Regions from separate parts of the Daeguia caeni genome, predicted to be linked through region 2. Evidence: predicted binding sites of a transcription regulator. Region 2 holds the regulator's gene; the other holds the start of a gene.

Region 1 (14,670 bases), on a different contig from region 2:
GTTCAGGATCGCGCCATGGCTTGCCAGCGCCTCAAACTTGTTGGGCGCGGTTTTGAACGGAAGGCCGGTGATGGTGCTCACTGCCTTGGCAAAGCCTGTATCAAAGCCGAGAGGTGCATTGAGGCCCGTGCCGACTGCGGTGCCACCCTGGGCAAGCAGAAAGACATCGCCAAGTGCCCGTTCAATGCGGTGGCGGGCATAATCAAGCGCTGCGCGATAACCGGAAAATTCCTGCCCGAGTGTTATGGGTGTTGCGTCCTGCGTGTGCGTGCGGCCGATCTTGATAATGTCGCGAAACGCTTCTTCCTTGGCTTTCAGCGCCTGGGTCAGGTGCTCAAGGGCGGGATAAAGCCGGTTGACCGTTTCCAGAGCGGTGGCAATATGCATGGCCGTGGGGAAGCTGTCATTGGATGACTGGCTCATATTGACATGGTCGTTGGGGTGAACCGGCTTTTTCGAGCCCATTTCACCGCCCAGAAGCTCGATGGCGCGGTTTGAGATGACCTCATTGACATTCATATTGGTCTGCGTGCCGGAGCCGGTCTGCCAGACGACGAGCGGAAAATGCTCGTCGAGCTTGCCTTCAATCACTTCGTTTGCGGCAAAGATGATTGTCTTGGCAAGGGTCGGGTCAAGCTTGCCCAGGGCCATGTTGGTCTCTGCTGCCGCGCGTTTGACCATGCCCAGCGCATGAATGAGCGGCAGTGGCATAGGCTCGCCGCCAATCCTGAAATTCTGCAGGGAACGCTGGGTCTGCGCGCCCCAATAACGATCTGCCGGAACCTCTATGATACCGAAGCTGTCTGTTTCCTTGCGCGTGGCGGTCATGGTTGCAACTCCGGTCAGGTTCAGTTCAGGCTTTGATCATATTCAATCGTTCTCGTCGTCACCATCATCGGTTTCGACGATCCAGGCGGTCGGTTCGATCCTGCGCTGTGTCCTGCTGTCGATGAAAGTCCACCAGCCTGCATCATTTTCGTCCCATTGTCCGCCTGATGCGCGCAGGCGGTCAAGGGCGCGATATTGAGCGATGGATTCATTGCGCTGATCGTCATCATCCGTCCAGACGACGGTTATCTTGCTGCCATCCATCGGGGCACTGTCAATCGGCATTTCCTTGCGCACGCAGCCCTCCATTTTCATGGCTGAGAAATATTATCAGAAACATAGGGCAGAGAAGACAACATCTCAAGACAAGGCATGGTCTTGGAGCGCGGACAGCTGATATTCAAGGGAATGCAAGGCCTGGACGGTGTGGAAAGGTAGGCTAACGCCTACCTTTCCTGTCGCCGGAGACAAGACCTCCCCTGTGCGGGGGCATATAGGAGGTCTACGCGTGGTAAGCAGCACAATGTGCAGTATATGTCAATGATATATTTCTAATTTATAATAATTGTCAAAACTTGCGCGGATAGAAAAATATTTCCTGTGCATAGTCATTAGGAATTAATTCAAGAAAAGCCGAAATCTATAAAATAAAACTTTTCTCGCTGTGCAGTTTTGCTGAAGCCAGAGGCTGCAGATTTCATCTTCCTGACAGGCTTGGAACTCGCTGGAAGCGATTCACAATCGTTATGAAAATTCCGATATCTGGCGGGATATGTGTTGTTGCAGCGGGTACACTGTCTGTTTCATGCAACGAGCCGTTTACCTTGAGCTGATCGCATAAAAAACCTGCACCGCTTTTGCGGTGCAGGTCTTGTTTTCAAGCGTCAGCTTTATGGACTTAGAAGTCCATGCCGCCCATACCGCCCATACCGCCTGGCATGCCGGCAGGAGCTGCGTCCTTCTTCGGCAGTTCAGCGATCATGGCTTCGGTGGTGATCAGGAGGCCAGCAACCGAAGCTGCGTTCTGCAGAGCGGTGCGGACAACCTTGACCGGGTCAACGACACCAGCCTTGATCAGGTCGCCGAATTCGCCATTGGCGGTGTTGTAGCCGAAGGTTTCGGACGAGTTTTCAAGGATCTTGCCAACGATAACCGAAGCTTCTTCACCAGCGTTGGTCGTGATCTGACGAGCGGGAGCCTGGATTGCACGACGGACGATGTTGATACCAGCTTCCTGGTCAGCATTTGCGCCCTTGACGGTGATCTGGGTCGAAGCGCGCAGCAGGGCGGTGCCGCCACCTGGGACGATGCCTTCTTCAACCGCAGCGCGGGTTGCGTTCAGGGCGTCGTCAACGCGGTCCTTCTTTTCCTTCACTTCAACTTCCGTTGCACCGCCAACGCGGATGACTGCTACGCCGCCAGCGAGCTTGGCAAGGCGTTCCTGCAGCTTTTCACGGTCGTAGTCAGAGGTGGTTTCTTCGATCTGCTGCTTGATCTGGGCAACGCGAGCGTCGATTTCAGCCTTCTGACCTGCACCGTCAACGATCGTGGTGTTTTCCTTGGTGATGGAAACCTTCTTGGCACGGCCGAGCATGTCGAGCGTGACGGATTCGAGCTTGATGCCGAGGTCTTCGGAGATAACCTGACCACCGGTGAGGATGGCGATATCTTCGAGCATGGCCTTGCGGCGATCGCCGAAGCCAGGAGCCTTGACGGCAGCAATCTTCAGGCCACCGCGCAGCTTGTTGACAACGAGGGTTGCCAGAGCTTCGCCTTCAACATCTTCGGCAATGATGAGAAGCGGCTTCGAGGTCTGAACAACAGCTTCGAGAACCGGCAGGAGAGCCTGAAGGTTCGAGAGCTTCTTTTCGTGCAGCAGGATGTAGGCGTCTTCGAGCTCAGCCACCATCTTTTCAGGATTGGTGACGAAATATGGCGAGAGGTAACCGCGGTCGAACTGCATGCCTTCAACGACTTCCAGTTCGGTTTCGGCGGTCTTGGCTTCTTCAACCGTGATGACGCCTTCATTGCCAACCTTCTGCATGGCTTCAGCAATCATCTTGCCGATTTCTGCTTCGCCATTTGCAGAGATGGTGCCAACCTGGGCAACTTCTTCAGAGGTGTTGATCTTCTTTGCCTTGCTGAGCAGGATCGAAACGACTTCGTTGACAGCAAGATCAATGCCGCGCTTCAGATCCATCGGGTTCATGCCGGCAGCAACTGCCTTGGCACCTTCCTTGACGATGGCCTGGCCAAGTACGGTAGCGGTGGTGGTACCGTCACCAGCAGTGTCGTTGGTCTTGGATGCTACTTCGCGCAGCATCTGTGCGCCCATGTTTTCGAACTTGTCTTCCAGTTCGATTTCCTTGGCGACCGATACACCGTCCTTGGTGATGCGCGGAGCGCCGAAGGACTTGTCGATAACGACGTTACGGCCTTTCGGGCCGAGCGTTACCTTTACAGCGTCAGCAAGGATATCGACGCCGCGCAGCATCTTTTCGCGCGCAGTGCGACCGAATTTTACGTCTTTAGCAGCCATGTTACTCTCCTGGGAATTTCCCGCTCAGATAGGTATGATGATTTCAGGAATGGACTATGCGCCCCGTCGACCAATCGCCGACGATCGGCGTCAAATCAGCCAACAATACCCAAAATGTCGGATTCCTTCATGATCAGCAGGTCTTCGCCGCCGATCTTGACTTCCGTGCCTGACCACTTGCCGAACAGAACACGGTCACCAGCCTTGACTTCGAGCGGAATCAGCTTGCCAGACTCGTCACGTGCGCCAGCGCCTACAGCAACAATTTCGCCTTCTTGCGGCTTTTCCTTGGCGGTGTCTGGAATGATGATGCCGCCAGCAGTCTTGGCTTCGGATTCGACGCGGCGAACAACGACGCGGTCGTGAAGCGGGCGGAACTTGATATCAGCCATGGTATAACCCTTGGTGTTATAGACGTTGAACCCTGTGGACGGATCAACCGATCCGCTGTGCTGTTAGCACTCATCCCGTGCGAGTGCTAACGTGGCCTTGAGATAGAAGTCGTACTGGCGTTTGTCAAGGATGGGTGACATTTTTTTGATGACTTGAATGAAGAAAGGGTACTTTCTTCATTTCTGTGAGGCCGATCATACGCGATTGTACAAAAATCATTGTAAAAACAATGATATGGTGCGTCCGCATCTGATGGCGGCATGCGCTTTGCATCGCACATGTTTTCTGCAGATGGGGCCTTTCTTCACCCTTTTCAAGGTCGTGTCCTTCAAAATGTGGCTTGACTGGCCATCATGCCCTGAAAGCTGGAAAACTGGTTAACAAGGTATAGCCATGTGCTTTTTGTATTATCAATCAGGCAAACGTGGTGACACATGGCCCGGCTTGGTTTAGAGGAAGCGCGGGTCACAACAGATGGCCATTGGCTGGATAACTCTTGAGGGTAAGATGAAACTGCCACAACACCTTGATGATCTCACCGATCAGTATGATGTGCTTTTCTGTGATGTGTGGGGCGTCATTCATAATGGTGTGGCATCGTTTCCTGCTGCCATCGATGCGTTGAAGCGCGCCCGTGCCAAGGGGCTGACGGTTGTTCTCGTCACCAATTCGCCGCGCCCGCATCAAGGGGTTATCAAGCAGATCACCCAGCTGGGTGTTCCGGCTGATTCTTATGACCGTGTGGTGACATCAGGGGATGTGACGCGCGAGCTGATCGCGGAAGGTCCGCGCAAGGTTTTTCATATTGGTGGAGATTTCGAACACGCCATCTTTGATGGTCTGGATGTCGAGCTTGTCGAGGAATATGAGGCAGGTGGCGTTGTCTGCACCGGCCTTTATGACGATGAAACCGAAACGCCGGATGATTATCAGGAACTGTTGCTGCGCCTGCGTTCACGCAATCTGCCTTTCGTTTGCGCCAATCCGGACATCAAGGTCGAGCGTGGCTCGCGTCTTGTCTGGTGTGCTGGCGCCATTGCGCGCGCCTATAGCCAGCTTGGCGGCCGCACACTGATTGCCGGCAAACCGCATCGCCCGATTTATGATGCGGCATTGCACGCGGCAGAAATGCTGCGCGGCAAGCCGGTCGATAAGAGCAGGATTCTGGCGATTGGCGATGGCATATTGACCGATGTGAAAGGGGCTGCGGATTATGGTCTGGACGTGCTTTATATTTCCGGTGGCGTCCATGCTGCCGATTATGTCGAGGACAACAAGATCAATCATGCGCGTCTTGAAGCCTTCTTGCAAAAGCATGGCCATGTGCCCATCGCAGCCTTGCCTGCACTTGTGTAACTCTTTTCCTGAAATTGCCTGACAGATTGAAAGACAGACGCTGCCCATGACCACCATGCCTTTCCAGCGCCTTTCCGGAATCGATGCCGTACCAGAACAGCTGCAACATTGCGTGGTGGCGATTGGCAATTTTGATGGCGTGCATCGTGGTCATCAGGCTGTTCTGGAGCGTGCACTGGAACAGGCCAGGCGCGACAATCTGCCAGCCGTGGTTCTGACTTTCGAGCCGCATCCGCGCAGCTATTTCCGTCCGAGCGAGCCGGTTGACCGTCTGACGGATGCTGCGGCCAAGGCTGAGATCCTGCGCATCATGGGGTTTGATGCGGTGATCGAACAGCCTTTTACGGCTGATTTTGCCGCGCGCACGGCAGAAGATTTCGTGCAGCATATTCTGGTGGAAAAGCTGCATGCAAGCTTTGTCGTCACGGGCTATGATTTCCACTTTGGCAAGGGACGCACCGGAACGCCGCAATTCCTGCAACAGTCAGGCGCTGCGGCAGGTTTTGGTGTCGTGCTGGTTGATGCCTTTCTTGATGAAGGCGGCATGCAGATTTCATCCACGCGCGTGCGCAATCTTTTGCATCAGGGAGAAGTGTCTGAAGCGGCCGGCCTGCTCGGCTATCGCTATCGCGTGCGCGGCGAGGTCATTCATGGCAAGAAGCTTGGCCGCAGCCTTGGTTTTCCGACAGCCAACATGATGCTGCAAAGCAGGACGGGGCTGAAATATGGCATTTATGCCGTGCGTTTCCGCCGCGCCGATGGCAGCCTGCATGATGGCGTGGCCAGTTTCGGCAAGCGGCCTACCGTCGATGAAGATGGCGTGCCTTTGCTGGAAACCTATCTGTTCGATTTTTCTGGCGACCTTTATGGCGAGATCGCAACCGTGTCGCTGTTTGGCTTCCTGCGCGGTGAGGAAAAATTTGACGGGCTTGATGCGCTGGTGGCGCAGATCAGGCGCGATGAAGAAGAGGCGCGGGCACTGCTTGCAGGTGCAAAACCGCTTTCTCTGCTGGATAATCAGCTGTCTTTCAGTTAAACCCATATCATTGGGGTGTTAATCCTAATTTTACAGATTCTTATGAGAAATATGCGGGGCCGGTCACATCGGCAAGTATTGCGTTGGGAGTATCAGGTGGTTCGTTCAGTCTATGTGGCTCTGATGGCGGGCGTTGCTTCATTGCTGTTCCATGCGCCTGTAATGGCCGCAGACGCACAAGATGTGTCTGCGGCGCAGAATGCTGAAAAACCACGCAAATATTTCTGGTCTGGCGACTGGTATCTCAAGGTTGGGGCTGCGGGGTTCTATGCGCCAAAATTTGATGGCAGCAAGAGCTATCGTCTGTTTGGCGAGCCATTGTTTGAACTGGGGCGTCAGGGCGAGGCGGAGCGTTTTTCCTCGCGCAATGACAATATTTCCTGGGCGCTGATCGACAATGACCGTTTCCGCGTCGGTCCGGTAGGACAGCTGGTTTTCAAGCGTGGTGATACGATCAAGGGTCTGAATGACACGAAATTTGGCGCTGAGGCGGGTGTCTTTGTCGATGTCTATCCGACCGACTGGATGCGCGTGCGCAGCGAAGTGCGCCATGGCATTGTCGCGCATAATGGTGTCGTGGCCGATTTTGCCGCCGATGCCTTTTATGATGTCACGCCAAAAATCCGCATTTCCGGCGGCCCGCGCGCAACTGTCGCTTCGAAAGACTATTTCCGCACCTATTATGGTGTGAATGCAGAGGAAGCGGCTGCATCGGGGCTGAGCGAATACAAGCCATCTGGTGGCCTGCAGTCGGTTGGCGTTGGCGGCGCAATCACCTGGGCGACGACGGAAAAGATCGATACCAGCCTGTTTGCCGAATATAGCCGTCTGCAGGGCCCGGCAAGAGATTCGAGCATTGTGAAGGAGCGCGGCTCGGCCAATCAGTTCCTGGTTGGTGTATCGGCGACCTATCGCCTTGATTTTTCCATCGACTGAGAAATGTGTCAGCACCGGCGGAAAATCAGCGGCAGGGTGACAGAATATTGCGCCCTGCCTCTTTATTCCTGATCGTGCGGTTGCTAAAAGCGTGCGCATGATGACAGATTTCAGCCTCGTCATAACGGCCATACGAATTATTGGCCCGGCCTTCCGATCGCCGCGCTGATGTTGCACTCGGCAATATCTGGCAGGAAGGTCCGGGAACGAACCGCTGTAACTTGCAGTCCCTGAATATCTGAGATTTCCCCCGCCGTTTCAGACGGGTTTGACAGGCAAACATCATTATGAGCGACACACGTATCGATTATTCCAAAACCCTTTATCTGCCGCAGACCAACTTTCCGATGCGCGCAGGCCTGCCACAGCGCGAGCCGCTGCTGGTGGAGCGCTGGGAACAGATCAACCTGTACAAGAAGCTGCGTGAGCAGTCGAAGGACCGCCCGCTTTATGTGCTGCATGATGGCCCACCCTATGCAAACGGCAACATCCATATCGGCCATGCGCTGAACAAGATTCTGAAGGACGTGATCACGCGTTCGTTCCAGATGCGCGGATATAATTCAAACTATGTTCCGGGCTGGGACTGCCACGGTCTGCCGATCGAATGGAAGATCGAGGAAAAATATCGCGCCGCCGGCAAAAACAAGGACGAAGTGCCAATCAACGAATTCCGCAAGGAATGCCGTGAATTCGCAACCAGCTGGATCAAGATCCAGTCGGAAGAATTCAAGCGTCTGGCGATTCTGGGTGATTTCGAAAACCCCTACACGACGATGAATTTTCATGCAGAAGCACGCATTGCCGGCGAGCTTCTGAAATTCGCCACCTCCGGCCAGCTTTATCGCGGCTCCAAGCCGGTCATGTGGTCGGTGGTTGAACGCACCGCGCTCGCCGAAGCCGAGGTCGAATATCACGATGTTGAATCGGATATGATCTGGGTGAAGTTTCCGGTTCTAGGCGTAAATGCGCTCGCTTGGGGAAACGCCGAAAAGAGCTTTTCTGATATTCAAGATCTATCTGGGGCGTTTGTCGTCATCTGGACGACGACGCCATGGACGATTCCGGGTAACCGCGCTGTCGCCTATTCGCCGCGCATTGAATATGGCCTTTATGAAGTTACGGCCGCCGAAAATGACTTTGGTCCACGTCCGGGTGAAAAGCTGATTTTTGCCGACAAGCTTGCGGCGGAGTGCTTTGCCAAGGCCAAGCTTGAATTCAAACGTCTGCGCACCGTTTCCGCCGAAGAACTGGCGGGTTTGACTCTGGTTCATCCGCTGAAAGGCTTTGGCGGTGGCTATGAATTCACCGTTCCGTTGATTGCCGGCGAGCATGTCACCGATGATGCCGGTACCGGCTTTGTCCATACCGCGCCAAGCCATGGCCGCGAGGACTTTGAGGCCTGGATGGATCATGCGCGTGAACTGGAAGCGCGCGGCATTGATACGGCCATTCCGTTCCCGGTTGATGATGCCGGCTTCTATACCAAGGATGCGCCGGGCTTTGGTCCGGATCGCGAAGGTGGGCCGGCCCGCGTCATTGATGACAATGGCAAGAAGGGGGATGCAAATGAAGCTGTCATCAAGCAGCTCATTGCTCATGACAGGCTGTTTGCTCGCGGTCGTCTGAAGCATTCCTATCCGCATTCGTGGCGCTCCAAGAAACCGGTGATTTTCCGCAATACGCCGCAATGGTTTGTCTATATGGACAAGGATCTGGGCGATGGCACGACGCTGCGGTCGCGCGCGCTCAAGGCGATTGACGAGACCCGCTTTGTGCCGCCTGCCGGCCAGACCCGCCTGCGCGCGATGATCGAGGCGCGTCCGGATTGGGTTCTGTCGCGTCAGCGCGCCTGGGGCGTGCCGATCTGTGTCTTTGTTGATGAAGACGGCAATATTCTCCAGGATGAAGCGGTCAACAAGCGCATTCTCGATGCGTTCGAGGTCGAAGGGGCGGATGCATGGTTTGCCGAAGGCGCACGTGAGCGCTTCCTCGGCGAACGTGCCAATGAGCCATGGATCCAGGTGCGCGACATTCTCGACGTCTGGTTTGATTCCGGTTCCACCCATACTTTCACGCTGGAAGATCGCCCGGATCTGAAATGGCCGGCAGATATCTATCTCGAAGGCTCTGACCAGCATCGCGGCTGGTTCCATTCCTCCCTGCTTGAAAGCTGTGGCACACGTGGTCGTGCGCCTTATGATACGGTCATCACCCATGGTTTCACCATGGATGAGCAGGGCAAGAAAATGTCGAAGTCGCTCGGCAATACGGTGACGCCACAGGATGTCATCAAGGAATCGGGTGCCGATATTCTGCGTCTGTGGGTGATGACCACCGATTATTGGGAAGATCAGCGCCTCGGCAAGAGCATCATTCAGACCAATATCGATGCCTATCGCAAGCTGCGCAACACGATCCGCTGGATGCTTGGCACGCTGGCACATGATGAAGGCGAAAACCTGCCGCATGCCGAGCTGCCAGAGCTTGAACGGCTGATGCTGCATCGTCTGGCCGAACTCGATGAAGTTGTTCGCAGCGGCTATGATGCGTTTGACTTCAAGCGTATTGCGCGTGCGCTCATTGATTTCATGAATGTCGAGCTTTCGGCTTTCTATTTCGACGTGCGCAAGGATGCGCTTTACTGTGATGCACCGTCGAGCAAGCGCCGCAAGGCAGCCCTCCAGACCGTGCGCGCGATCTTCGATCATCTGACTACCTGGCTTGCGCCAATGCTGCCCTTTACCATGGAAGAGGCCTGGCTTGAGCGTTATCCACAGGCCCTTTCGGTTCATGCTGAGCAATTCCGCGTCGTGCCGGCTGAATGGCGCGATGATGTTCTGGCGGAAAAATGGCGCAAGGTTCGCGCGGTGCGCCGTGTGGTCACCGGCGCGCTTGAACTGGAGCGCGCCGACAAGCGCATTGGTTCGTCGCTGGAGGCAGCGCCTGTCGTCTATATCTCGGACAAGAGCCTGAGCGATTCGCTTGCCGGTCTGGATTTCTCGGAAATCTGCATCACCTCTGGCATCACGATCCGCGAAGGCGAGGCGCCGGAAGGAGCGTTTACCCTGCCGGAAGTCAAGGGGGTTGGCGTTGTGCCGGCCCGCGCGACGGGTAAGAAATGCGCCCGTTCATGGCGTTACACGGAAGATGTCGGTTCGGATCCGGAATTCCCGGATGTTTCGGCCCGCGATGCCGAGGCCCTGCGCGAACTCAAGGCACTGGGCAGGCTTGAGGCCTGACCAGACGGGACTGCCCGTGGAGCAAGGCTTCACCGGCAGTTCAACATGGTGATTGCCGCATGCGGTTCACTCATGTACAAGGTTTCCGGCGGTTAATTCCGGTTTTGCCTTGGAGTTGCCCGTTTTTAATGCAAGAGCGGAGTAAAAACTCGTTTTGTTGAAGGCCGACAGGCATAAAAGAAGTGGCGCTTATGAAGATTGAGGGACGCGTTCTGGTTTTGATGACGGCCGTAGCGGGGCTATCGCTTTCGGGCTGCGTGTCATCACCGACCTATGGTACAGACAAGTCGGCTGGTGCCCAGCTCCTGGACGATGTGTCCAATATGGCCACCTTTGGTCAGGGCAAGAAGAAGGCGGCCATCGATTACAAGCCGCGTCCGGAACTTGTGCGCCCTTCGCCGGATCAGCGCGGTCAGGTTGCCACCTTGCCGCCGCCACAGGAAAAGGTTGCCTCGAGCGAAAATGGCAACTGGCCGGAATCGCCGGAAGAACGCCGCAAGCGTTTGCGGGATGAAATTACCGCAAATCGTGACAAGAATGGCTATGTTTCGCCGGTCGAGCAGGATGAAGTGCCGGGCCAGAAATATGGCGTCCTGCCGGGTGGCAACAGCCGTATGGCAGACCATGAATCGCATTTGCCCAAGACCGATCCGGAGCGGATCGCGGCCCTGAAAAAGGCGCGTGAGGAACAGTTGCGCGGTTCATCGACAACCCGGCGTTATCTGAGCGAGCCGCCATTGGCCTATCGTCAGCCGGCTGCAACGGCTCCTGTGGGCGAACTGGGAGAGGATGAAGCCGTCAAGGAACGTGCCCGCAAGAAAGCCGCCGGCAAGAAGGGCAGCTGGCGCGATTACCTGCCCTGGAACTGATCAGACCTTTTGGTTTCGCGTAAACGGCTGCGAATGCATTCGCAGCCGTTTTCTATTTATTTAACTTGTTCATTGTATTGCAGTCATGAAATATCCATCGCGATATGATTTATATCAAGCAGTTTCAGGAAAATCGCCCCCCGGTTTTCCGTCCGGAACCGTGAAAACAACATGTCAGGGCGATTCAGCGTTCCATGGGTCTGAATTGCTTCGTAGGAACAACTGGTTGGTGATTTGTGGAGTTTGACGAATCAATGCGTGACAAAAGCACGATCTGGGACAGTCCAACCTCTTTTGGTTCCGTCAGCCGTGCATTCCATTGGGTGATGGCGCTGATGTTGTTCTGGCAATTTGCCTCGGTCATCCTGCGTGCCGTGGCGAAGGATACTGCTGTCTACAAGCTGTTCTGGTCTGCCCATTTCCAGCTTGGTTTTGCCATTCTTGTTCTGGCCATTCTGCGTTCCATCTGGGGCTTTGCCAATCTCAGCCGCCGCCCGCAGCTTGAGGGCGTGACCGGCATGCTGGCGACGCTTGTCCATCTTCTGATCTATGGTCTGATGCTGGCGGTGCCATTTGTTGCGCTGCTGCGCAATTATGCCAATGACCGTGGCTTTTCATTCCTGGGTATTCAGATCTTTGGCCAGACGGGCATGAAAAACTCGGAACTTGCCCTGGTTGGCAACTGGCATGGGTTCATGGGCTGGGTTCTGCTTGTGCTGGTGGTGGGCCATGTTGCCATGGCGCTGATTCATCATTTTGTCCTGCGCGACAATACGCTGCGCTATATGGCTGGACCGCGCCAGGCGGTCTGATTGGGGTAAACCATGCATCACGGCAAGGTGGTTGCCCGATTATCCGGCGTCACGCTTTGCACGGAAGAAATCCCTGAGAATGGCGCCGGCTTCGCTTTCCGCGAGGCCGGTATAGATTTCGGGGACATGATGACAGGTGGGCTGGGTATAGAACCGTCCGCCATGTTCCACGCCGCCTCCCTTGGGATCGGATGCGGCATAATAAAGCCTGCGAATGCGGGCGAATGAAATGGCCGCCGCACACATGGCGCATGGCTCCAGCGTCACATAGAGATCGCAGTCAACCAGCCGTTCTGACCCCAGCAGGCTGCCTGCCTGCCGGATTGCCAGCATTTCCGCGTGCGCGGTCACATCATTCAGTTCGCGCGTGCGATTACCGGCGCGGGCGATGATTTCGCCTTCGCGCACAAGTACCGCACCGATTGGCACTTCGCCACGATCGGCCGCCAGACGCGCTTCCTGCAGCGCCATTTCCATCGGCTGCAGCCTTTTGCGGCTTTTCAGACTGCCAGCTTTTTCCATTTGCACTCCAATTCATCATTCTTGCGGAAATTTCACTCGCAAGGCATGGAGTGATTTGTTACTGCATAATTCCCGAAATCGAAAACGATTTGCGAACGGAATTGAATGGCGCTCCCCTATCGGCCTGTATTCCAGCCATGATCGCGGTGAAGCGCTGGCGCTGCTGAAAGGCCAACCGGATGACAACTGAAGACAATAATGAAGGCGGCAAGCGTCCTATTGGACGCAAGGGCCGTCCGGCTGGTGCACGAGGCGATGCACCACGTGGCGAAAGCACGGACAGGAAAGGCGCACGCCCTGCACGCAAGACACAGCGTGTGCCGTCTGCGGATGATGAGGGCACGGAACGCGTAGCCAAGCGTCTGGCGCGCGCAGGCATTGCCTCACGGCGTGAGGCAGAGACGATGATCGCGGCCGGCCGCATTGCGGTCAATGGCAAGGTGCTGGAAAGCCCGGCAGTCAATGTCAGGCGCACCGATATCATCACCGTGGATGGCAAGCCGCTGCCGCAGGCAGAACGTACCCGCCTCTGGCTCTATCATAAGCCTGCCGGACTGGTAACGACGACGCGTGACCCGGAAGGTCGTCCGACGGTTTTTGATGCGCTGCCGTCCGATATGCCGCGCGTCATGTCTGTGGGTCGGCTTGACATCAATACGGAGGGTCTGCTGCTGCTCACCAATGATGGCGGTCTGGCGCGTGTTCTTGAACTGCCGTCAACCGGCTGGCTACGCCGCTATCGCGTGCGCGCGCATGGCAAGGTGACACAGCAACAGCTGGATGAGCTGAAGCACGGCATTGCCGTCGATGGCGTGTTCTATGGCAGCGTCGAGGCAGAGCTCGAACGTGTTCAGGGCGCGAATGTTTGGATTTCCATTGGCCTGCGCGAAGGCAAGAATCGCGAGGTCAAGAATATTCTTGGAGCGCTTGGTCTCGCGGTCAACCGCCTGATCCGCGTCTCCTATGGCCCGTTCCAGCTTGGCGATCTGGAAGAGGGCGCTGTGCGTGAAATCAAGGGGCGGACGCTGCGCGATCAGCTGGGTGAACGGCTGATTGAAGAATCGGGGGCGGATTTTGATGCGCCGGTTCTGCATGCCTTTTCCAATGCGCCTGTCAAAGGGCGTACGGCGCGTGAACTCTCCGAAACGGCAGGTGAACGTCCACGCAAGGAACGCGAATGGATTTCGAGCACGCCTGAACACCGCCGTCCGCGTGCGGTAAGGTCAGAGCAGCCAGAGCCACGCCGCCGCGGCAGTGCGAATGTCTGGATGGCGCCGGGTGCGCGCCCGAAGACTGAAAAGGCAAGCGCCAAGACGGCAACCAGAACGACTGCGCGGGTTGAACATCAAGAACCGCATCGTGCAGCCCGACTGAGCGCGGACATGAAGATCCGTCCGCGCCGCCTTGATGAACGGGCAGGTGAACAGGACGGCAAGGAAAAACGCGCCGAGCGACGTCCGGGCAAGCGCGAGCGCGCAGATTTGCGCTCTGGCGCAGGCAGGGCCGGTGAAGGCCGCTTTGCCGGCGGCAAGCCCGACAAGACTCGCCCGTCCGGTGGCAAGCCTTCGGGCGGCAAGACAGGCAAGGGCAAGCCAAATGGCAACAAGCCACGCGGCGGCAAACCAGCTCGTCCGGGAGGAAGCGGTGCGGATCGTAGGCGGTAAGTTTCGCGGACGCGCTCTTGCAACACCATCCTCCAATGCCATCCGGCCGACGACAGACCGGACGCGCGAAAGCCTGTTCAATATTCTTGCGCATGGCATGGGTGTGCGGTTTGAGGGCTTGCGTGTGCTTGATCTGTTTGCGGGCACCGGTGCGCTTGGCATAGAGGCCCTGTCGCGCGGCGCGCGTTATGCGGTCTTTGTCGAGGAATCGGCTGAAGGCAGGGGGCTGTTGCGGCAGAATATCGAGGCCTTTGGTCTGCAGGGGCATACGAAAATCCTGCGCCGTGATGCGACCACGCTTGGCATGATTGGCACGATGGAACCGTTTGACCTTGTCTTTGCTGATCCGCCCTATGGCCAGCAGTTGGGGGAAAAGGCATTTTTATCTGCCTTGCAGGGCGGCTGGCTTAATCCAGACACAGTTCTGGTATTGGAAGAAGATGCCGCCGCACATGTGGAGCTTGATGAACAAT
Region 2 (14,670 bases):
AAAGCCCCTCCGCACGCTCCTCGACATCAATTACATTCACATCGACCACCAGATTGTCGCGCGCTGCCCTTTTGCCCGCCTCTTCCAGCGCGGCCACGGCCTCGGCATGGCGCGCAACCAGCGCACCCTCAATGGTTTCCAGCCATTTGCCATCAGCGCCAAGCCAGACAGCCTGCCCATCAATCAGGCGGTTTGCGGTGAGAACCTTTACGATCATGTCACAACTCCAGAATTCAGGATGCGAGCGTGGCCGGAACCGAGACAGGCTGACGCGCCAGCGCCTCTGCCCTGTCAATCGCGCTTCCGGCAACGGCATCGCCAATGATCACCATGACCGGGCCGGAAAGCGCCATGCTTTCCAGCGCGGGCAAATCTTTCAGCGTTCCGTGAAACAGACGCTTGTCCTTGCGGCTGGCATTTTCCACCACGGCAACGGCGGTATCCTCATGCAGGCCGGTGGCGATCAGCCGTGCTGCCACCGATGCGGCAACCGAAGCGCCCATATAGACCGCAATGGTGGCGCCAGAGATGGCAAGCTTCGCCCAGTCCGGCAAAACATCGCCATACATGTCATGTCCGGTGGTAAAGACGAGCGAGGCAGACACACCGCGCAGTGTCAGCGGCAATTCCATATCCGCCGCCGCCGCAAAGGCCGATGTAATGCCGGGCACGATCTCAAAACCGATATTGGCAGCGCGCAATGCCGCCATTTCCTCGCCTGCACGACCATAGACCAGCGGATCGCCCGATTTCAGCCGCACGACACGCTTGCCTTCCCGGCCAAGCCTGATCAGGAGGCGGTTGATTTCGCTCTGGCTTCTTGAGTGGCAACCCTTGCGCTTGCCAACTGCAATGCGCTCGGCATCGCGCCGGCCCATGGCGACGATTGTTTCCGGCACCAATGCGTCATGGACAATCACATCCGCCTGCATCAGCACGCGCTGCGCCCGCAGAGTCAAAAGGTCTTCCGCGCCCGGCCCGGCACCAACCAGCCAGACATGACCCTGTCCCTGATCCTGCGGCTTTTCAATCAGCATTGCGGCTGCGGCAGCCGCCTGTTCATGGTCGCCATTTTCAATTGCGCGTGCGACCGGCCCATTGAAAAAATGGCGCCAGAAACTGCGCCGCGCCAGACCTTTTGGCACCAGCCGTTCAACCAGCGGCCGAAAACGATCGGCAAAGCGTGCGAGTTCCCCGAGATGCGGCGAAAAGGCCGCATCAATGCGGGCACGCAACATCTGCGCCAGAACAGGTGCCGTGCCTTCAGAACCAATGGCGATGGCCACCGGGGCACGGTTAACAATGGCAGGCGTCAGAAAATCGCAAAGGACAGGACGATCAACGACATTGACCGGAATTTTCAGCGCCCTTGCCATTTCAGCCGCAGCACGGTCTTGTTCCTCATTGCCAGTAGCCACGAAAACAAGTTTGGCCCCGGCAAGATATTTTTCTGCCAGAGGCGCGGCAATATGCTCAATCCCCTGGCTTGCGATGAACTCTGCCAGCGATGGCTCAACCGTTTCTGCCACAATGCGCAAGCGTGCTTCTGTTTGCGCCACAAGGCGCGCCTTGTTCAGGGCCTCTTCGCCGCCGCCAACAATGACGACAACCTCCCCCCGCACGCGGAAGAAGACAGGAAAATCAGCCAGAAGTGACGCATTCGATGACGACACGGAACCATCCTTTCAAAGATGGCTTATTATCCCGTGAGATTAGACTGATTATAAGAAACGGGCTTGCGCCGCCTTATTGTGATGCGCATAAGTTTTTCCAGAAAATGACCAATACAGAATTTTAATTCCGCAAAAGGCGGATTTTATATCCTACAATTTTTGTGTAGTTATACTTTTCACCCGCTATGATTTCCTACCGTAAAAAAGCCCGCCACATGTTTTGGCAGGCGGCGCGGCAAAACCGCAATCAGGTCAAAACGTAGTGAAAGACGGGCATGATCGGGCTGCTTTGCCAACCACAGATCAGCCGCTGCCTCGATACGCCGCATGGCCTGTGGCGTGACGGCCTGATGGGCGGCTTCAAGGCTCGCGCGCGCCTTCACTTCCACGATCAGCACCAGATCGCCGCGTCGGGCAATCAGATCAATTTCGCCAAGCCGGGTGCGATAGCGTCGCGCGACAATGCGAAAAACCCTTGAGAACAAGAAGCCATGCGGCAATGCGTTCGGCATTCAGTCCACGAAAGAAAGCAGCCTGCTTTTTTCCGCGGGTTTTGCTCATCCGCGCTCCGCCTTCAACTGCATCAGGCGCTGATAGAGAACCGATTTCTGTCCGCCGGTCATGCGCGCTGCCTCGCCTGCCGCTTTGGATGGCGGCAATTCCGCGGCAAGTGACAGGAGCAACCTGTCAATATCGGCCTCGCTTTGCGGTGCCACCTCATCCGTTGGCGGACCGACCAGAAGCACGACTTCGCCACGGATACGGTCTTCGCCGTCAAATTCCTGCGCCAGTTCGCCCAGCGGCAGGGTGACGATGGTTTCATAAGCCTTGGTCAGTTCGCGGCAAAGGGCTGCCTGCCGATCCGCCCCGAAGACATCCACCATATCGGCAAGGCTGGCCGCAGCGCGGTTGGGCGATTCATAGAAAACCAGAGTCGCATCAATGGCCTTCAGGCTTTCAAGCCTTGAGATGCGCTGCCCGTGTCTGGACGGCAGAAAGCCGCAGAACATGAACTGATCGGTCGGAAGACCCGATGCGGCAAGGGCAGCAAGAACGGCAGAAGCCCCTGGCACGGGCACGACACGAATACCCGCTTGCCGCGCCTCTCCAACCAGCCGGAAGCCGGGATCGGACACCAGCGGCGTACCGGCATCAGAGACCAGCGCAACGCTTTTGCCAGAAGCAAGAGCCGCAATCAGCTTTTCGCCAGCTTCCGCCGCATTATGTTCATGATAGCTCATCGGGCGACGCTGAATGCCATAGCGATCAAGCAGCACACGGGTGACGCGTGTATCCTCACAGGCGATGATGTCGGCGCTTGCCAATGTTTCTATGCCGCGCAGCGTCATGTCGCCCAGATTGCCGATTGGTGTCGAGACAATATAGAGCGCAGGCTCCAGCGGACGGGCGCGCATGGTCATGCCGCCAATCACATAATCACGCCGTTCTTCGTTTGATCCTTCGCTCATCTTTCCCTCAGGCGACCAGTTCGGCCACAAGTGTATTGAGAACCAGCGCGCCATCCGGCGTCGCACGGATGATATTGCCGCTCACAGGCTCGATCATGCCCTGAGCGACCAGTCTTGCAAGCCGCCTTTCATCAAGGTCATGACCGGTGAGCCGCCGGTAACGGTCAAGATCGACTCCTTCACGCAGGCGAAGTCCCATCATCAGGAATTCATCGCCCTCCTGCTCACCATTGAGGCGTTCCTCCTCAACAATGCCATGGCCGGCGCGTTCAACGCGCTTCGCCCATGTTTCCGGATGTTTTTCGGTGATGGTGACGGTGCGCGTGCCGTTTTCGACAAAGCGTCCATGCGCGCCGGGGCCAATGCCGACATATTGGCCATAGCGCCAATAGACGAGATTGTGCTGCGATTCCCGTCCCGGCACGGCGTGATTGGAAATCTCATAGGCAGGAAGCCCGCGTTCTGCCGTCACAACTTGCGTTTCTTCATAAAGGGCTGCGGCATGATCGGGATCAGGCGTGGTGAGTTTGCCTGCCTTCCAGAGATTATAAAACGGCGTGCCCTCTTCAATGGTCAGCTGATAGAGCGACAGATGATCGGCCGCCAGATCAATGGCTTCCTTCAGCTCCTCACGCCAAGCCGTGATGGACTGCTCGGGACGGGCATAAATCAGATCAAAGGAAAGGCGCGGAAAAATCGCGCGCGCCAGCCGGATGGCAGCCTTGGCCTCATCGACCGAGTGCATGCGGCCAAGACGGCGCAGATCCGGATCATTGAGCGCCTGAATGCCCAGCGAAACACGATTGACGCCCGCAGCGCGATAACCGCGGAAACGCCCGGCCTCAACACTGGTCGGATTGGCCTCCAGCGTGACCTCAATATCGGGCGCAATCGACCAGAAACGGGCAATGCCATCAAGCAGGGCAGCAACCGTTTCCGGCTGCATCAGGGACGGCGTGCCGCCGCCGAGAAAAATGCTGGTAACAGTGCGCGGGCCGGTGCGCGCGCGCAAAGTCTCCATCTCGCGGACAAAGGCTGCCGCAAAGCGCTTCTGATCCACCGGCTGATGGCGCACATGACTGTTGAAATCACAATAGGGGCATTTGGCCAGACAAAACGGCCAGTGCAGATAGACGCCAAAGGCATTTTCCCCATCCGTCCGCGCGATGGGCAACGCATCTGGCTGGGGAATGTGCGCCATCATTATGCCTGTGCCGCTTGAACGCCGAAAACGGCCTCTGCAAATTTCTTGAAGGCGCGGGCGCGATGCGACAGGGCCGAAGCATCGCCCGGCTTCCAGCCATGTTTTTCATCCGCTGTCATTTCGCCAAAGGTTCGGTCATAACCATCCGGCAGGAAGACCGGATCATAGCCAAAACCGAGCGTGCCGCGCGGTGGCCAGACCAGCGTGCCTTCCACCTCACCGCGGAAATATTCGGCCGTGCCATCCGGGAAAGTGAGGCAGATGACCGAGATAAAGCGCGCCTTGCGTTGGTCGGGTGTGGTTGCCCCCTTTTTCTGCAACAGGTCCTCCACCTTCTGCATGGCCAGGCTGAAATCGCGCTTTCCATCTGCGGTTTCCGCCCAGTTGGCGGTATAGACGCCGGGTTCGCCATCAAGCGCATCAACAGCAAGACCGGAATCATCCGACAATGCTGGCAGGCCAGTGGCCTTGGCGGCAGCGAGCGCCTTGATATAGGCGTTTTCCTCAAAGGTCGTGCCGGTTTCATCCGGCTCCGGCAGGCCGAGTGCTGCAACGGAGACCACCTCGAAGCCGAAGGGGCCAAGCAGCCCGTCAAATTCCCTGAGCTTGCCTGCATTGTGCGAGGCAAGGACCAGCTTGCCTTTTTCCAGCCTTGTCATTTTCATTCCCATAATCTTTTCAGGCCTTTTCAGCCCCAGAGTCCCGGTTCGGCGATTTCCAGCGAATTGCCGGATGGATCACGAAAATAGATCGAGCGCGCGCCATTCGGCCAGGAAAAATCAGCCTCAATGGCAATGCCATGGCGCTTGAGATGCTGGCGCCACGCATCGATTTCATCGCCCTCTGCTGCAAAACAGACATGCCCCGGCCCGGTTGCGCCATGTGTTGGCACAGGCAATTGGCCGGGCTGTGCCGGTTTCAGGCTTTCTTCCGCCTTGAACAGCAGCAATATGCCGTCGCCACAGCGGAAAAAGGCATTGCGCTCGTTTTGTCTGCCAACCGGCTCAAGTCCGATCACCTCGCGGTAGAAACGCACCGCCTCGGCGATATCACGGACATAGAGCGCGGTTTCAAGAATGCGGGCAGCCTGCATTTCCGGTTCCCCCGAAAAGCCGCCCGTCCAGTGTCAGGCGACAGCCATTTTCTGCAGCGATACTAGGCGATCAATGCCGCCACGGGCAAGCCGCATCAGCGCGCTGAACTCTTCTTCCGAGAAGGGCGCACCTTCCGCAGTGCCCTGAATTTCGACAATGCCGCCCTTGCCGGTCATGACGAAATTGGCATCGGTTTCGGCTGATGAATCTTCGGCATAATCAAGGTCAAGCACCGGCGTGCCTTCATAAATGCCGCAGGAAATGGCGGCAACATGGTCCTTCAGCACCTTCTCGACCTTGACCATCTGGCGCATTTCCATCCAGCGCAGGCAATCGTAAAGCGCAATCCAGCCGCCGGTGATCGAAGCCGTGCGCGTGCCGCCATCAGCCTGCAGCACATCGCAGTCCACCGTGATCTGGAATTCGCCCAGCGCCTGCAGGTCAACGACTGCGCGCAGCGAACGGCCGATCAGACGCTGGATTTCCTGCGTGCGCCCACCCTGTTTGCCGACGGCAGCCTCGCGGCGCATGCGCTCGCCGGTTGAACGCGGCAGCATGCCATATTCCGCCGTCACCCAGCCCTTGCCGGAATTGCGCATCCAGCCCGGCACCTTTTCCTCAAGGCTTGCAGTGCACAGCACATGCGTATCGCCAAACTTGACGAGGCACGAACCTTCCGCATGTTTGGAGACGCCACACTCGAAGGAGACGGGGCGCATTTCGTCAAAAGCGCGATTGGATGGACGCATGATCTTTCCTCTATAAATATCCTGTTGCGGCTTTTTAGGCGCAACACGACAAAATAGAAAGGCGTTTTGCCGGACAATGACCAATACTATGCCCAGTTATCATGAAACGGCATGAATTACAGCGCCACCCCCTTTGACGACAAAGGGTTCAAGCCTATATTTATGCCGGAAATAGTGGGTTCCCAAAGACAGGATCATGATCAAACAACCGGAACATCAATTACTGAATGCGCTGGATCAGAGGTCGCGCGACATTTTCCGGTTGATCGTCGAAAGCTATTTGAGCGGCGGCGAACCGGTGGGGTCACGCAACCTGTCTCGCCTGCTGCCCCAATCCCTGTCTCCTGCCACCATCCGCAATGTGATGAGTGACCTGGAGCATCTGGGGCTGATCTATGCGCCGCATGTTTCTGCCGGTCGCCTGCCGACGCATATTGGCCTGCGCTTTTTCGTCGATGCCTTTCTGGAGGTCGGCGACCTGCCACCGGATGAGCGCAGCTCCATCGAAGCACAGGTCAGCGCCGCAAGCGCCAGCAATTCGGTTGAAAGCCTCCTGACCGAAGCAAGCCAGGTGCTTTCGGGTCTGTCGCGCGGCGCGGGTCTTGTGCTTGCCACCAAGACAGAAGGGGCGCTCAAACATATTGAATTCGTCCGCCTTGAGCCGACGCGCGCGCTTGCCGTTCTGGTGATGCAAAATGGCGATGTGGAAAATCGCGTCATCGACCTGCCGGCCGGCATCACCGCCTCGCAGCTTACCGAGGCCTCGAATTTCCTTAATGCGCATATTCAGGGCCAAACCCTGTCAGAAGCACGCGCGGCCTTGCGCAAGCTTTATGAACAGACCCGCATCGAGCTTGACCAGCTTTCACAGGAGCTTGTCGCCAAGGGCCTTGCGGTGTGGAGCGGTGCCAGCTCTGACCAGCCTGCCCGGTTGATCGTGCGCGGCCGCGCCAATCTTCTGGAAAATGTCAGCGCCCAGGAAGATATTGAGCGCCTGCGCCATCTCTTTGACGATCTCGAAACGCAGGATGGCATGATCCAGCTGCTTGATCTGGCCGAGGAAGGCTCTGGCGTGCGCATTTTCATCGGCTCTGAAAACAAGCTGTTTTCGCTTTCCGGCTCATCGCTGGTGGTCGCGCCCTATCGCGACAGCGAACAGCGCATCATTGGCGCGCTTGGCGTGATTGGCCCGACAAGGCTCAATTATGCGCGCATCATTCCTATGGTCGATTACACCGCACAGATCGTCTCGCGCCTGCTGCGCTAGATGACAGAGCTGACAAGTTTACAAATTAGACCTTGATTTTATTGACCTGACACTCGATATCCCGGTCAAAGACACGATATTCGAGACGGAAGAGAAGTATGGCCGACGAAAAGAACAAATCCACAAAGTCCGATCTTGAGCAGCGCGACATCAACAATCCACGCGACCGCGAAGCACTGAGCCGGGCTGCCGACGAATTCCTCAAGGCGCGCAAGGCCGAAGCCATGGCCGAAGCCGCTGAAGATGAAGCCGTTTCTGAAACTGATGAAACCGCAAACCGCATCCTTGCGCTTGAGGCGGACAATGCCGAGCTGAAGGATCAGCTTCTCCGCCTTGCCGCCGACATGGAAAACCTGCGCAAGCGCACCCAGCGCGACGTGCAGGATGCACGCGCCTATGCAGTGACCAATTTCGCGCGCGACATGCTGTCGGTTTGCGACAATCTGCGCCGCGCCATTGAAGCCATTCCGACCGATGCGCTGGAAACGGATTCCAATCTGAAGGCTTTGGCCGAAGGCGTCGAGATGACCGAACGCGCCATGCTGCAGACGCTGGAACGCCATGGCGTGACCAAGCTTGAACCGGAAGGCCAGAAATTCGACCCGAATTTCCATCAGGCCATGTTCGAGGTGCCAAACCCGGATCTGCCAAGCAATACGGTTGTTCAGGTCGTGCAGGCCGGCTATGCCATTGGCGACCGCGTGCTGCGCCCGGCGCTGGTTGGCGTTTCCAAAGGGGGCCCGAAAGCTGCCGCCAATGGCGAGACCAAGGCTGCAGCCAATGACGAGGCCGGCAAAGACAACGCCTGATATTGTTGCAAACCGAATGCGAACAGAGCGGCGGCATTGTCCGCCGCTTTTTATTTGATCCCGGTCAAAATTTGACGACTATCACCATATAGCAAATGCGCGTGCCGCCGCTGACCTGTGGCTTGGCCCCGGCACCATTTCACACGGAAGGCCGCGACGTGACGCTTTTTGAGTTCCTGAATTACATCGGTGTTTTTGTATTTGCCGCAACAGGCGCGCTTTCGGCCTCGCGCCGCCAGCTTGATATTATCGGCTTCATTTTCCTGGCCAATATCACCGGCATTGGCGGCGGTACCATGCGCGACCTTCTGCTGGGTACACCGGTGTTCTGGGTCGAGAGACCGATCTATCTGCTGCCGGGAACGCTTGCCGCCATCATCGTCTATTTCACCGCGCACCGTGTCGAATCGCGCTACCGCCTGCTTCTGTGGCTCGATGCCATCGGCATGGCGGCCTATACGGTAATGGGCGCGGCAAAGGGGCTTGATTTTGGCTTTGGCGCACCCGTGGCAATCGTCACCGGCATATTCACCGCAACACTTGGCGGCATATTGCGCGATATGGTGGCAGGTGAACCATCCGTGCTGATGCGGCGCGAAATCTATATCACGGCCGCCTTTGCGGGCGCCTGTCTCTATGTGATTCTGGCTTGGTTCGGCATCAATCCGATCATCACGGCGCTGACATCGGGGCTGCTTGCCTTTATCGTTCGGGGCGGCGCGCTTTATTTCGGCTGGACATTACCGGTCTATAAAAGCCGGCCCGGCCGCACGGCAGAAGAACTCCTGCGCGACCGGATCGTGCGTTGATGCAACCAAGCCTGCCAATGGCCCGGATCAGCCTTGCTGCCCCGTCAGAGGAGGCCTGCTTTCCTTGCCACGTCCTTGAGGCTTACCTGCGAACGCGGGCCCATCTGCTGCACGATCGTGCCTGCGGCAAGCGCACCAAGACGGGCGCAATCTTCCAGCGAGCGATCCTGCGTATAGCCATAGAGGAAGCCGGCGGCAAACAGATCGCCTGCGCCGGTACTGTCCACCAACCTTTCAATCTCGATGGCCGGAACATAATGGGTCTGTTGGCCTGAAACGACCACGGCGCCCTTTTCCGAACGGGTGATGATGGCAAGCGAGCATTCATGCCGCAGTGCCGTGACAACCGTATCAAGCGATTGCGTCTCGTACAGCGACTTTGCCTCTTCTTCATTGGCAAAGACGATATCAACCATGCGCTGGCGCATGAGCGTCAGGAACTCATCGCGGTAGCGGTCGACACAGAAGGGATCAGACAGGCTCATGGCAACCTTGCGGCCGTTTTCATGCGCAATCTTCGATGCCATGACAATAGCTTCCTTGGCGCGCGGCGGATCCCACAGATAGCCTTCGAAATAGGTCACTTTCGAATCAGCAACCTTGGAGGCTTCCACGTCTTCCGGGCCGAATTCGACGCTGGCACCGAGGAAGGTGTTCATCGAGCGCTCGCCATCCGGCGTGATGAAAATCATCGAGCGGGCGGTTGGCGTACCTTTTTCCAGCGGGCGCGTATCAAAGGCAACGCCCTGCGCGCGAATGTCGTGCGAGAAAACACGGCCAAGATGGTCGGTCGCCACCTTGCCGAAATAGGCAGCACGGCCGCCAAGGCTAGCAATGCCTGCCGCCGTATTGCCTGCGCTGCCACCGGACATTTCCGTGGCAGGTCCCATGCGCTTGTAGAGCAGTTCGGCGCGGCTGGCGTCGATCAGATTCATGGCACCCTTGATGATGCCGTTTGCTTCGAGAAAGGCGTCATCCGTGCGCGCCAGAATATCGACAATGGCATTGCCAATGCAAAGAACGTCGTACGTAGCCATGAGCTGTCCGGTAGCTCCCCTTGTTACCTGCGGCAAACATGCCGCTGTCATGTAGTGCCGGTTTAGCGATTTGCAACACCTTTGGCTAGCCTGCCCGGCAACAGTTATGCCTTGCGGGGGAAAACCGGCATACCTATCTCATCAGCGTCAATTGCCAGGACGAAGCCAAAATGATCCTTGATGCAGCGTTGAAAGCCCTAAGCCGCCTGTTTACGCCGGAATTCCGCTCCGTTTTGTGGAAGTCGCTCGGCCTGACGCTGCTTTTGCTCGTCGGCCTGTGGATTTCCATCAGGCAGATGTTTTTCTCCTTTGGCTGGCCGTGGCTGGAACAGATCCTGCCGGGCATGCCCGACTGGGCTGGCTGGCTTGGTATCGTTGCGGCCATCATTGCGGGCCTTGGTCTTGCCTTCGTGCTGGCTCTCCTGATTGCCCCCATCACGGCATTGGTCGCCGGACTGTTTCTGGACGATGTGGCAGAAGTCATTGAGCGCGAGGACTATCCGGATGACAGCCCCGGCACGGCCCTTCCGCTGATGCGCTCCATGGTCGTATCGCTCAAGTTTCTGTGTGTCGTCATTCTCGGCAATATTGCAGCGCTCTTGATGCTGCTGATACCCGGCGTCAACCTGATCGCCTTTTTCATGGTCAACGCCTATTTGCTCAGCCGCGAATTCTTTGAATTTGCCGCCATGCGCTTTCGCAGCGAGGCCGATGCCAAGGCGCTCAGGGCAAGACATGGCGTCACCGTCTTTCTGGCCGGCCTGCCGATTGCATGTTTCATGGCGGTTCCGCTGCTCAACCTGCTCACCCCGCTTTTCGCAGCAGCCATGATGATCCATCTCTACAAGGCGATTTGCCGGCGCGAATCTGCTCAGGCCTGAGGCGGCAGTTCAACCAGCGAGGCTGGCACATCGCAGGTCTTTTCCGGCGATTTGCAGATATCGGCAATGACGCATTTCGCACATTCGGGCTTGCGCGCCTTGCAGATATAGCGCCCATGCAGGATCAGCCAGTGATGCGCATGCTGCATATATTGCAGCGGGATGACACGCACGAGAATATCCTCGACCGCTTCCGGCGTCTTGCCCGGCGCAAGTCCGATGCGATTGCCGATGCGCAGAATATGGGTGTCGACCGCCATGGTCGGCTGACCGAAGGCCATATTGAGCACGACATTGGCCGTCTTGCGCCCAACACCCGGCAGTTTCATCAATTCCTCGCGGCTGTCCGGCACCTGTCCGCCATAGTCGCGGATCAGCACTTCTGACAGCAGAATGACATTCTTCGCCTTGTTGCGCCAAAGGCCGATGGTGCGGATATATTCGCCGACCTTTTCCTCGCCCAGCGCCAGCATTTTCTGCGGCGTGTCGGCCACCGCAAACAGGCCGCGTGTTGCCTTGTTGACGCCGGCATCCGTTGCCTGTGCCGACAGCACCACCGCCACCAGCAGTGTAAAGGCATTGACATGTTCAAGCTCGCCCTTCGGCTCCGGGCGCTGCACCGAAAAGCGGCGGAAAATCTCGGCAATCTCGTCGGCGGTATAAAGCGTGCCGGCAACCCGGCGCGCCTTGCGGCCGGGGGCAGGAGAAATGGATGATTTGATTTTGGCGTTTTGCATTTTGCCTCTATAGTCGCAGCGGGTTGCGCTGTACAATCCATGTGCCAATGAATATTGCGTGTGGCCATGTCTCATCCTGACGGAAAGACACAACCGGACAGAATGCCTCAGCCTGAGGGATCATCCCTGTCCGCGCCAGCATATCACCCGGACGGGGCCAATCCCGATCGCTATGATGCGCCCATTTTTCAGGCGCTGCTTGTGCCCTATCGTTCGTTGGGGCAGACGGGCTTTTTCATCCTGATGACGGCGCTGATCAGTTGCTGGCTTTTCATCGGCATCCTGTTCTGGTCGATCGGCGCCTGGCCGATCTTCGGCTTTTTCGGGCTGGACGTGCTGGCGATCTATCTCGCCTTTCGCTGGAATTATCGCGCCGCCCGCGTGCGGGAGGAGATTTCCGTCTCCCGGCGCGAACTGCAAATCAAACAGGTCGCTCCGTCCGGCAAGATCACCACGCACAGTTTTCATCCCTTCTGGACGCGCTTCAGAGTACATCGGCGCACCGGCATCGGCCGCGATGACAAGGTCAAGGGCATTGCCGCCATGCATGTCGTCTCGCGCGAAAAACAGGTGCTGATCGGCAGCTTTCTCAATCCGGATGACCGCGAAAGCTTTGCGGCCGCCTTCCGTGCCGCCCTTGCGGAAGCAAGACGTTAACCGTCTTCATTCTCGTCAACAGGAATCGATTGCGTGCTCTTGAAGTCCGGCGGATCAGAAGCCATATCTTATGCAGGAAAGTGACGCCGTAAGGGTGCTTTCCAATACGGTCGCTTCAACGAGGACTGAAATATGACACGCATGACTCCATTTTCGAGCCCATTGCTGCTCGGATTTGACACAATGGAAAAGACGCTGGAGCGCATCGCCAAATCCGGCGATGGCTATCCGCCGTACAATATTGAACGCCTGCGCGGTGAAACCGGATCTGAACGCCTGCGCATCACGCTCGCGGTTGCGGGTTTTTCAAGCGATGATCTTGAAGTGACTACGGAAGATAACCAGCTTGTCATCCGTGGACGTCAGAACGACGATACTGAACGGGATTATCTGCATCGCGGCATTGCGGCGCGGCAATTTCAGCGCATCTTCGTGCTTGCAGACGGTATGCGGGTTATTGGCTGCGAACTGAAAAACGGCTTGCTTTCGATTGACCTCGACAGACCGGAGCCGGAACGGCTCGTCAAGCGCATCAACATTACGGTTAAGGATTGACCGCGAAATCTGAAGCACCCTGATCGGCATGCTTGAAGCGGCTGCTCTGATTTCAGCTTTCCGGACAGATTGCAGATGGTGACAGCATCATCCGGCGATTGTCTGGCAGATGAAACTGGCATGGCGCGCATCACGGCGACTGATCCTCGTGTCTGATGTGCGCATGTCCCGCCGGGCTTGTTCATGCCCGGTTCAGTGAGCAAGGCTCACGCTCAAATACCAGCTCTTGGCGGCATGGTCGCTCAAGACATGCCGCATAAATGGAGGCCAAGACCATGAACAGACCGATCTTCACAGACACCGAATTCGCCAGACTTGGCGTTGGTGAAGTTGCCTATCTGCGCAAGATTCGCTCCGAAGATCTGGCGCGCAGCTTCCCATCCCTGCCGCCCATAGCCAAGGGTCTTGAACTTTGGGCCCTCTTTGGCGCAAGCGGCGAACCGATCGTGCTTTCCGACATGCGCGCCACCGCCCTTCTCAGCGCAAGCGAACACGATCTGCAGACCGTCACCCTGCAGTAAGTCCATCAGGGTGCAAAAGCGAGAGCAATTCAGATTTTCACGCAAATGCTGAATTGCTCCAGTCCATTGCTCCTTTCTCGCCGTTCCGGACGGAAAGCCACCTGCCGGAACGGCCCGAAAGCACAGAAAGGCCGTCGCCCGAAAGGAGCGACGGCCCTTGCATATCGGAAAGAACAAATCAGGCAGCGTTGCTTGTCGGCTGCGCCTTCAGGAATGAATAGAGTGCCTGAGCGTCCCGCGTGCCACGCAATTTGGCCACAGTATCGGCATCACGCAGCATGCGCGCAATACGCGACAGGGCCTTCAGATGATCTGCTCCGGCATTTTCCGGCGCCAGCAGCAGGAAAACCAGATCAACCGGCTGGTCATCCAGAGCCTCAAAATCGACCGGTGTTTCCAGACGCGCGAAGATACCGGCGATCTTGTCGATATTGGCCAGCTTGCCGTGCGGGATGGCCACACCATTGCCAACGCCGGTGGAACCGAGGCGTTCGCGCTGCAAAATCGTTTCAAATACTTCGCGTTCAGGGAGTCCGGTCAGTTCTGCTGCCTTTTCAGACAATACCTGCAAGAGCTGCTTCTTGGAGCTGGCTTTCAGCGCAGGGATGATTGCTCCCGGCTGAATCAGATCGCTGAGATCCATACTCTCCGTTCCTTCTTCAATCGAACCCTAATGGATCCGTTATGGAGAAGCGCTCGCAAACACCGCGCATTGGCGGAACATGCGAGCGCCTCCGGTTACTGTCAGGCGCGTGACGTTGCCTGGCGGGTGACCGTAGATGGATCGACCCAGCCGATGTTGCCGTCGGCCCGACGATAAACAATATTCACTTCATCATTGCCTGCGTTGCGGAACACAAGAACCGGCTGATCAATCAGATCCAGTTCCACGACCGCTGAAGCCACAGACATGGTGCGCAGTGCAACGGACGATTCTGCAACGATGGTCGGTGCATAATCCGCCGGAAGATCCTCATCCTCTTCCGGCAGCGGTGCCATAACACGATATGCAACGTCATCATAGACTGCATTTGACTGTTGTACACTGCGCGACTTCAATCTGCGATTGTAACGACGCAGGCGCTTTTCAAGCTTTTCAGCCGCAATGTCAAATGCCAGCTGCGGATCCTGGGCTTCGCCAGAGACCTGAAGAGTTGCGCCGCTATCAAGGTGTAAGGTGCAATCGGCACTATAACGCGAACCGGATT

Evidence for each region. Region 2 encodes HrcA, which represses chaperone genes, less so after heat shock. Its sites were predicted from a motif close to GTTAGCACTCNCNNNNNGNGAGTGCTAAC; they were not measured.
Region 1: a site for HrcA is predicted at 3,822-3,850, ahead of groES (co-chaperone GroES). Genes of this name have one in related genera too.

What each region holds. Positions count from the first base shown of each region.
Region 1 covers NZ_JBHSEL010000117.1:16,949-31,618, reverse strand. The annotation lists gene fumC (class II fumarate hydratase) at 1-828, opposite strand, end outside; gene ACFO1V_RS11985 (hypothetical protein) at 871-1,125, opposite strand; gene groL (chaperonin GroEL) at 1,727-3,367, opposite strand; gene groES (co-chaperone GroES) at 3,463-3,759, opposite strand; gene ACFO1V_RS11970 (TIGR01459 family HAD-type hydrolase) at 4,268-5,116, shown strand; gene ACFO1V_RS11965 (bifunctional riboflavin kinase/FAD synthetase) at 5,163-6,152, shown strand; gene ACFO1V_RS11960 (MipA/OmpV family protein) at 6,276-7,088, shown strand; gene ileS (isoleucine--tRNA ligase) at 7,376-10,330, shown strand; gene ACFO1V_RS11950 (hypothetical protein) at 10,522-11,199, shown strand; gene ACFO1V_RS11945 (cytochrome b) at 11,454-12,011, shown strand; gene ACFO1V_RS11940 (nucleoside deaminase) at 12,051-12,533, opposite strand; partial or broken gene ACFO1V_RS11935 (pseudouridine synthase) at 12,671-14,197, shown strand; gene rsmD (16S rRNA (guanine(966)-N(2))-methyltransferase RsmD) at 14,178-14,670, shown strand, end outside.
Region 2 covers NZ_JBHSEL010000044.1:80,515-95,184, forward strand. The annotation lists gene ACFO1V_RS05435 (DUF2849 domain-containing protein) at 1-217, opposite strand, end outside; gene cysG (siroheme synthase CysG) at 234-1,673, opposite strand; partial or broken gene ACFO1V_RS05445 (YraN family protein) at 1,850-2,234, opposite strand; gene rsmI (16S rRNA (cytidine(1402)-2'-O)-methyltransferase) at 2,231-3,142, opposite strand; gene hemW (radical SAM family heme chaperone HemW) at 3,150-4,343, opposite strand; gene rdgB (RdgB/HAM1 family non-canonical purine NTP pyrophosphatase) at 4,346-5,005, opposite strand; gene ACFO1V_RS05465 (VOC family protein) at 5,035-5,439, opposite strand; gene rph (ribonuclease PH) at 5,473-6,189, opposite strand; gene hrcA (heat-inducible transcriptional repressor HrcA) at 6,386-7,456, shown strand; gene grpE (nucleotide exchange factor GrpE) at 7,555-8,265, shown strand; gene ACFO1V_RS05485 (trimeric intracellular cation channel family protein) at 8,424-9,074, shown strand; gene ACFO1V_RS05490 (adenosine kinase) at 9,119-10,111, opposite strand; gene ACFO1V_RS05495 (sulfate transporter family protein) at 10,282-10,992, shown strand; gene nth (endonuclease III) at 10,983-11,729, opposite strand; gene ACFO1V_RS05505 (DUF2244 domain-containing protein) at 11,832-12,386, shown strand; gene ACFO1V_RS05510 (Hsp20 family protein) at 12,519-12,941, shown strand; gene ACFO1V_RS05515 (BQ00720 family protein) at 13,217-13,462, shown strand; gene ptsN (PTS IIA-like nitrogen regulatory protein PtsN) at 13,641-14,105, opposite strand; gene hpf (ribosome hibernation-promoting factor, HPF/YfiA family) at 14,207-14,670, opposite strand, start outside.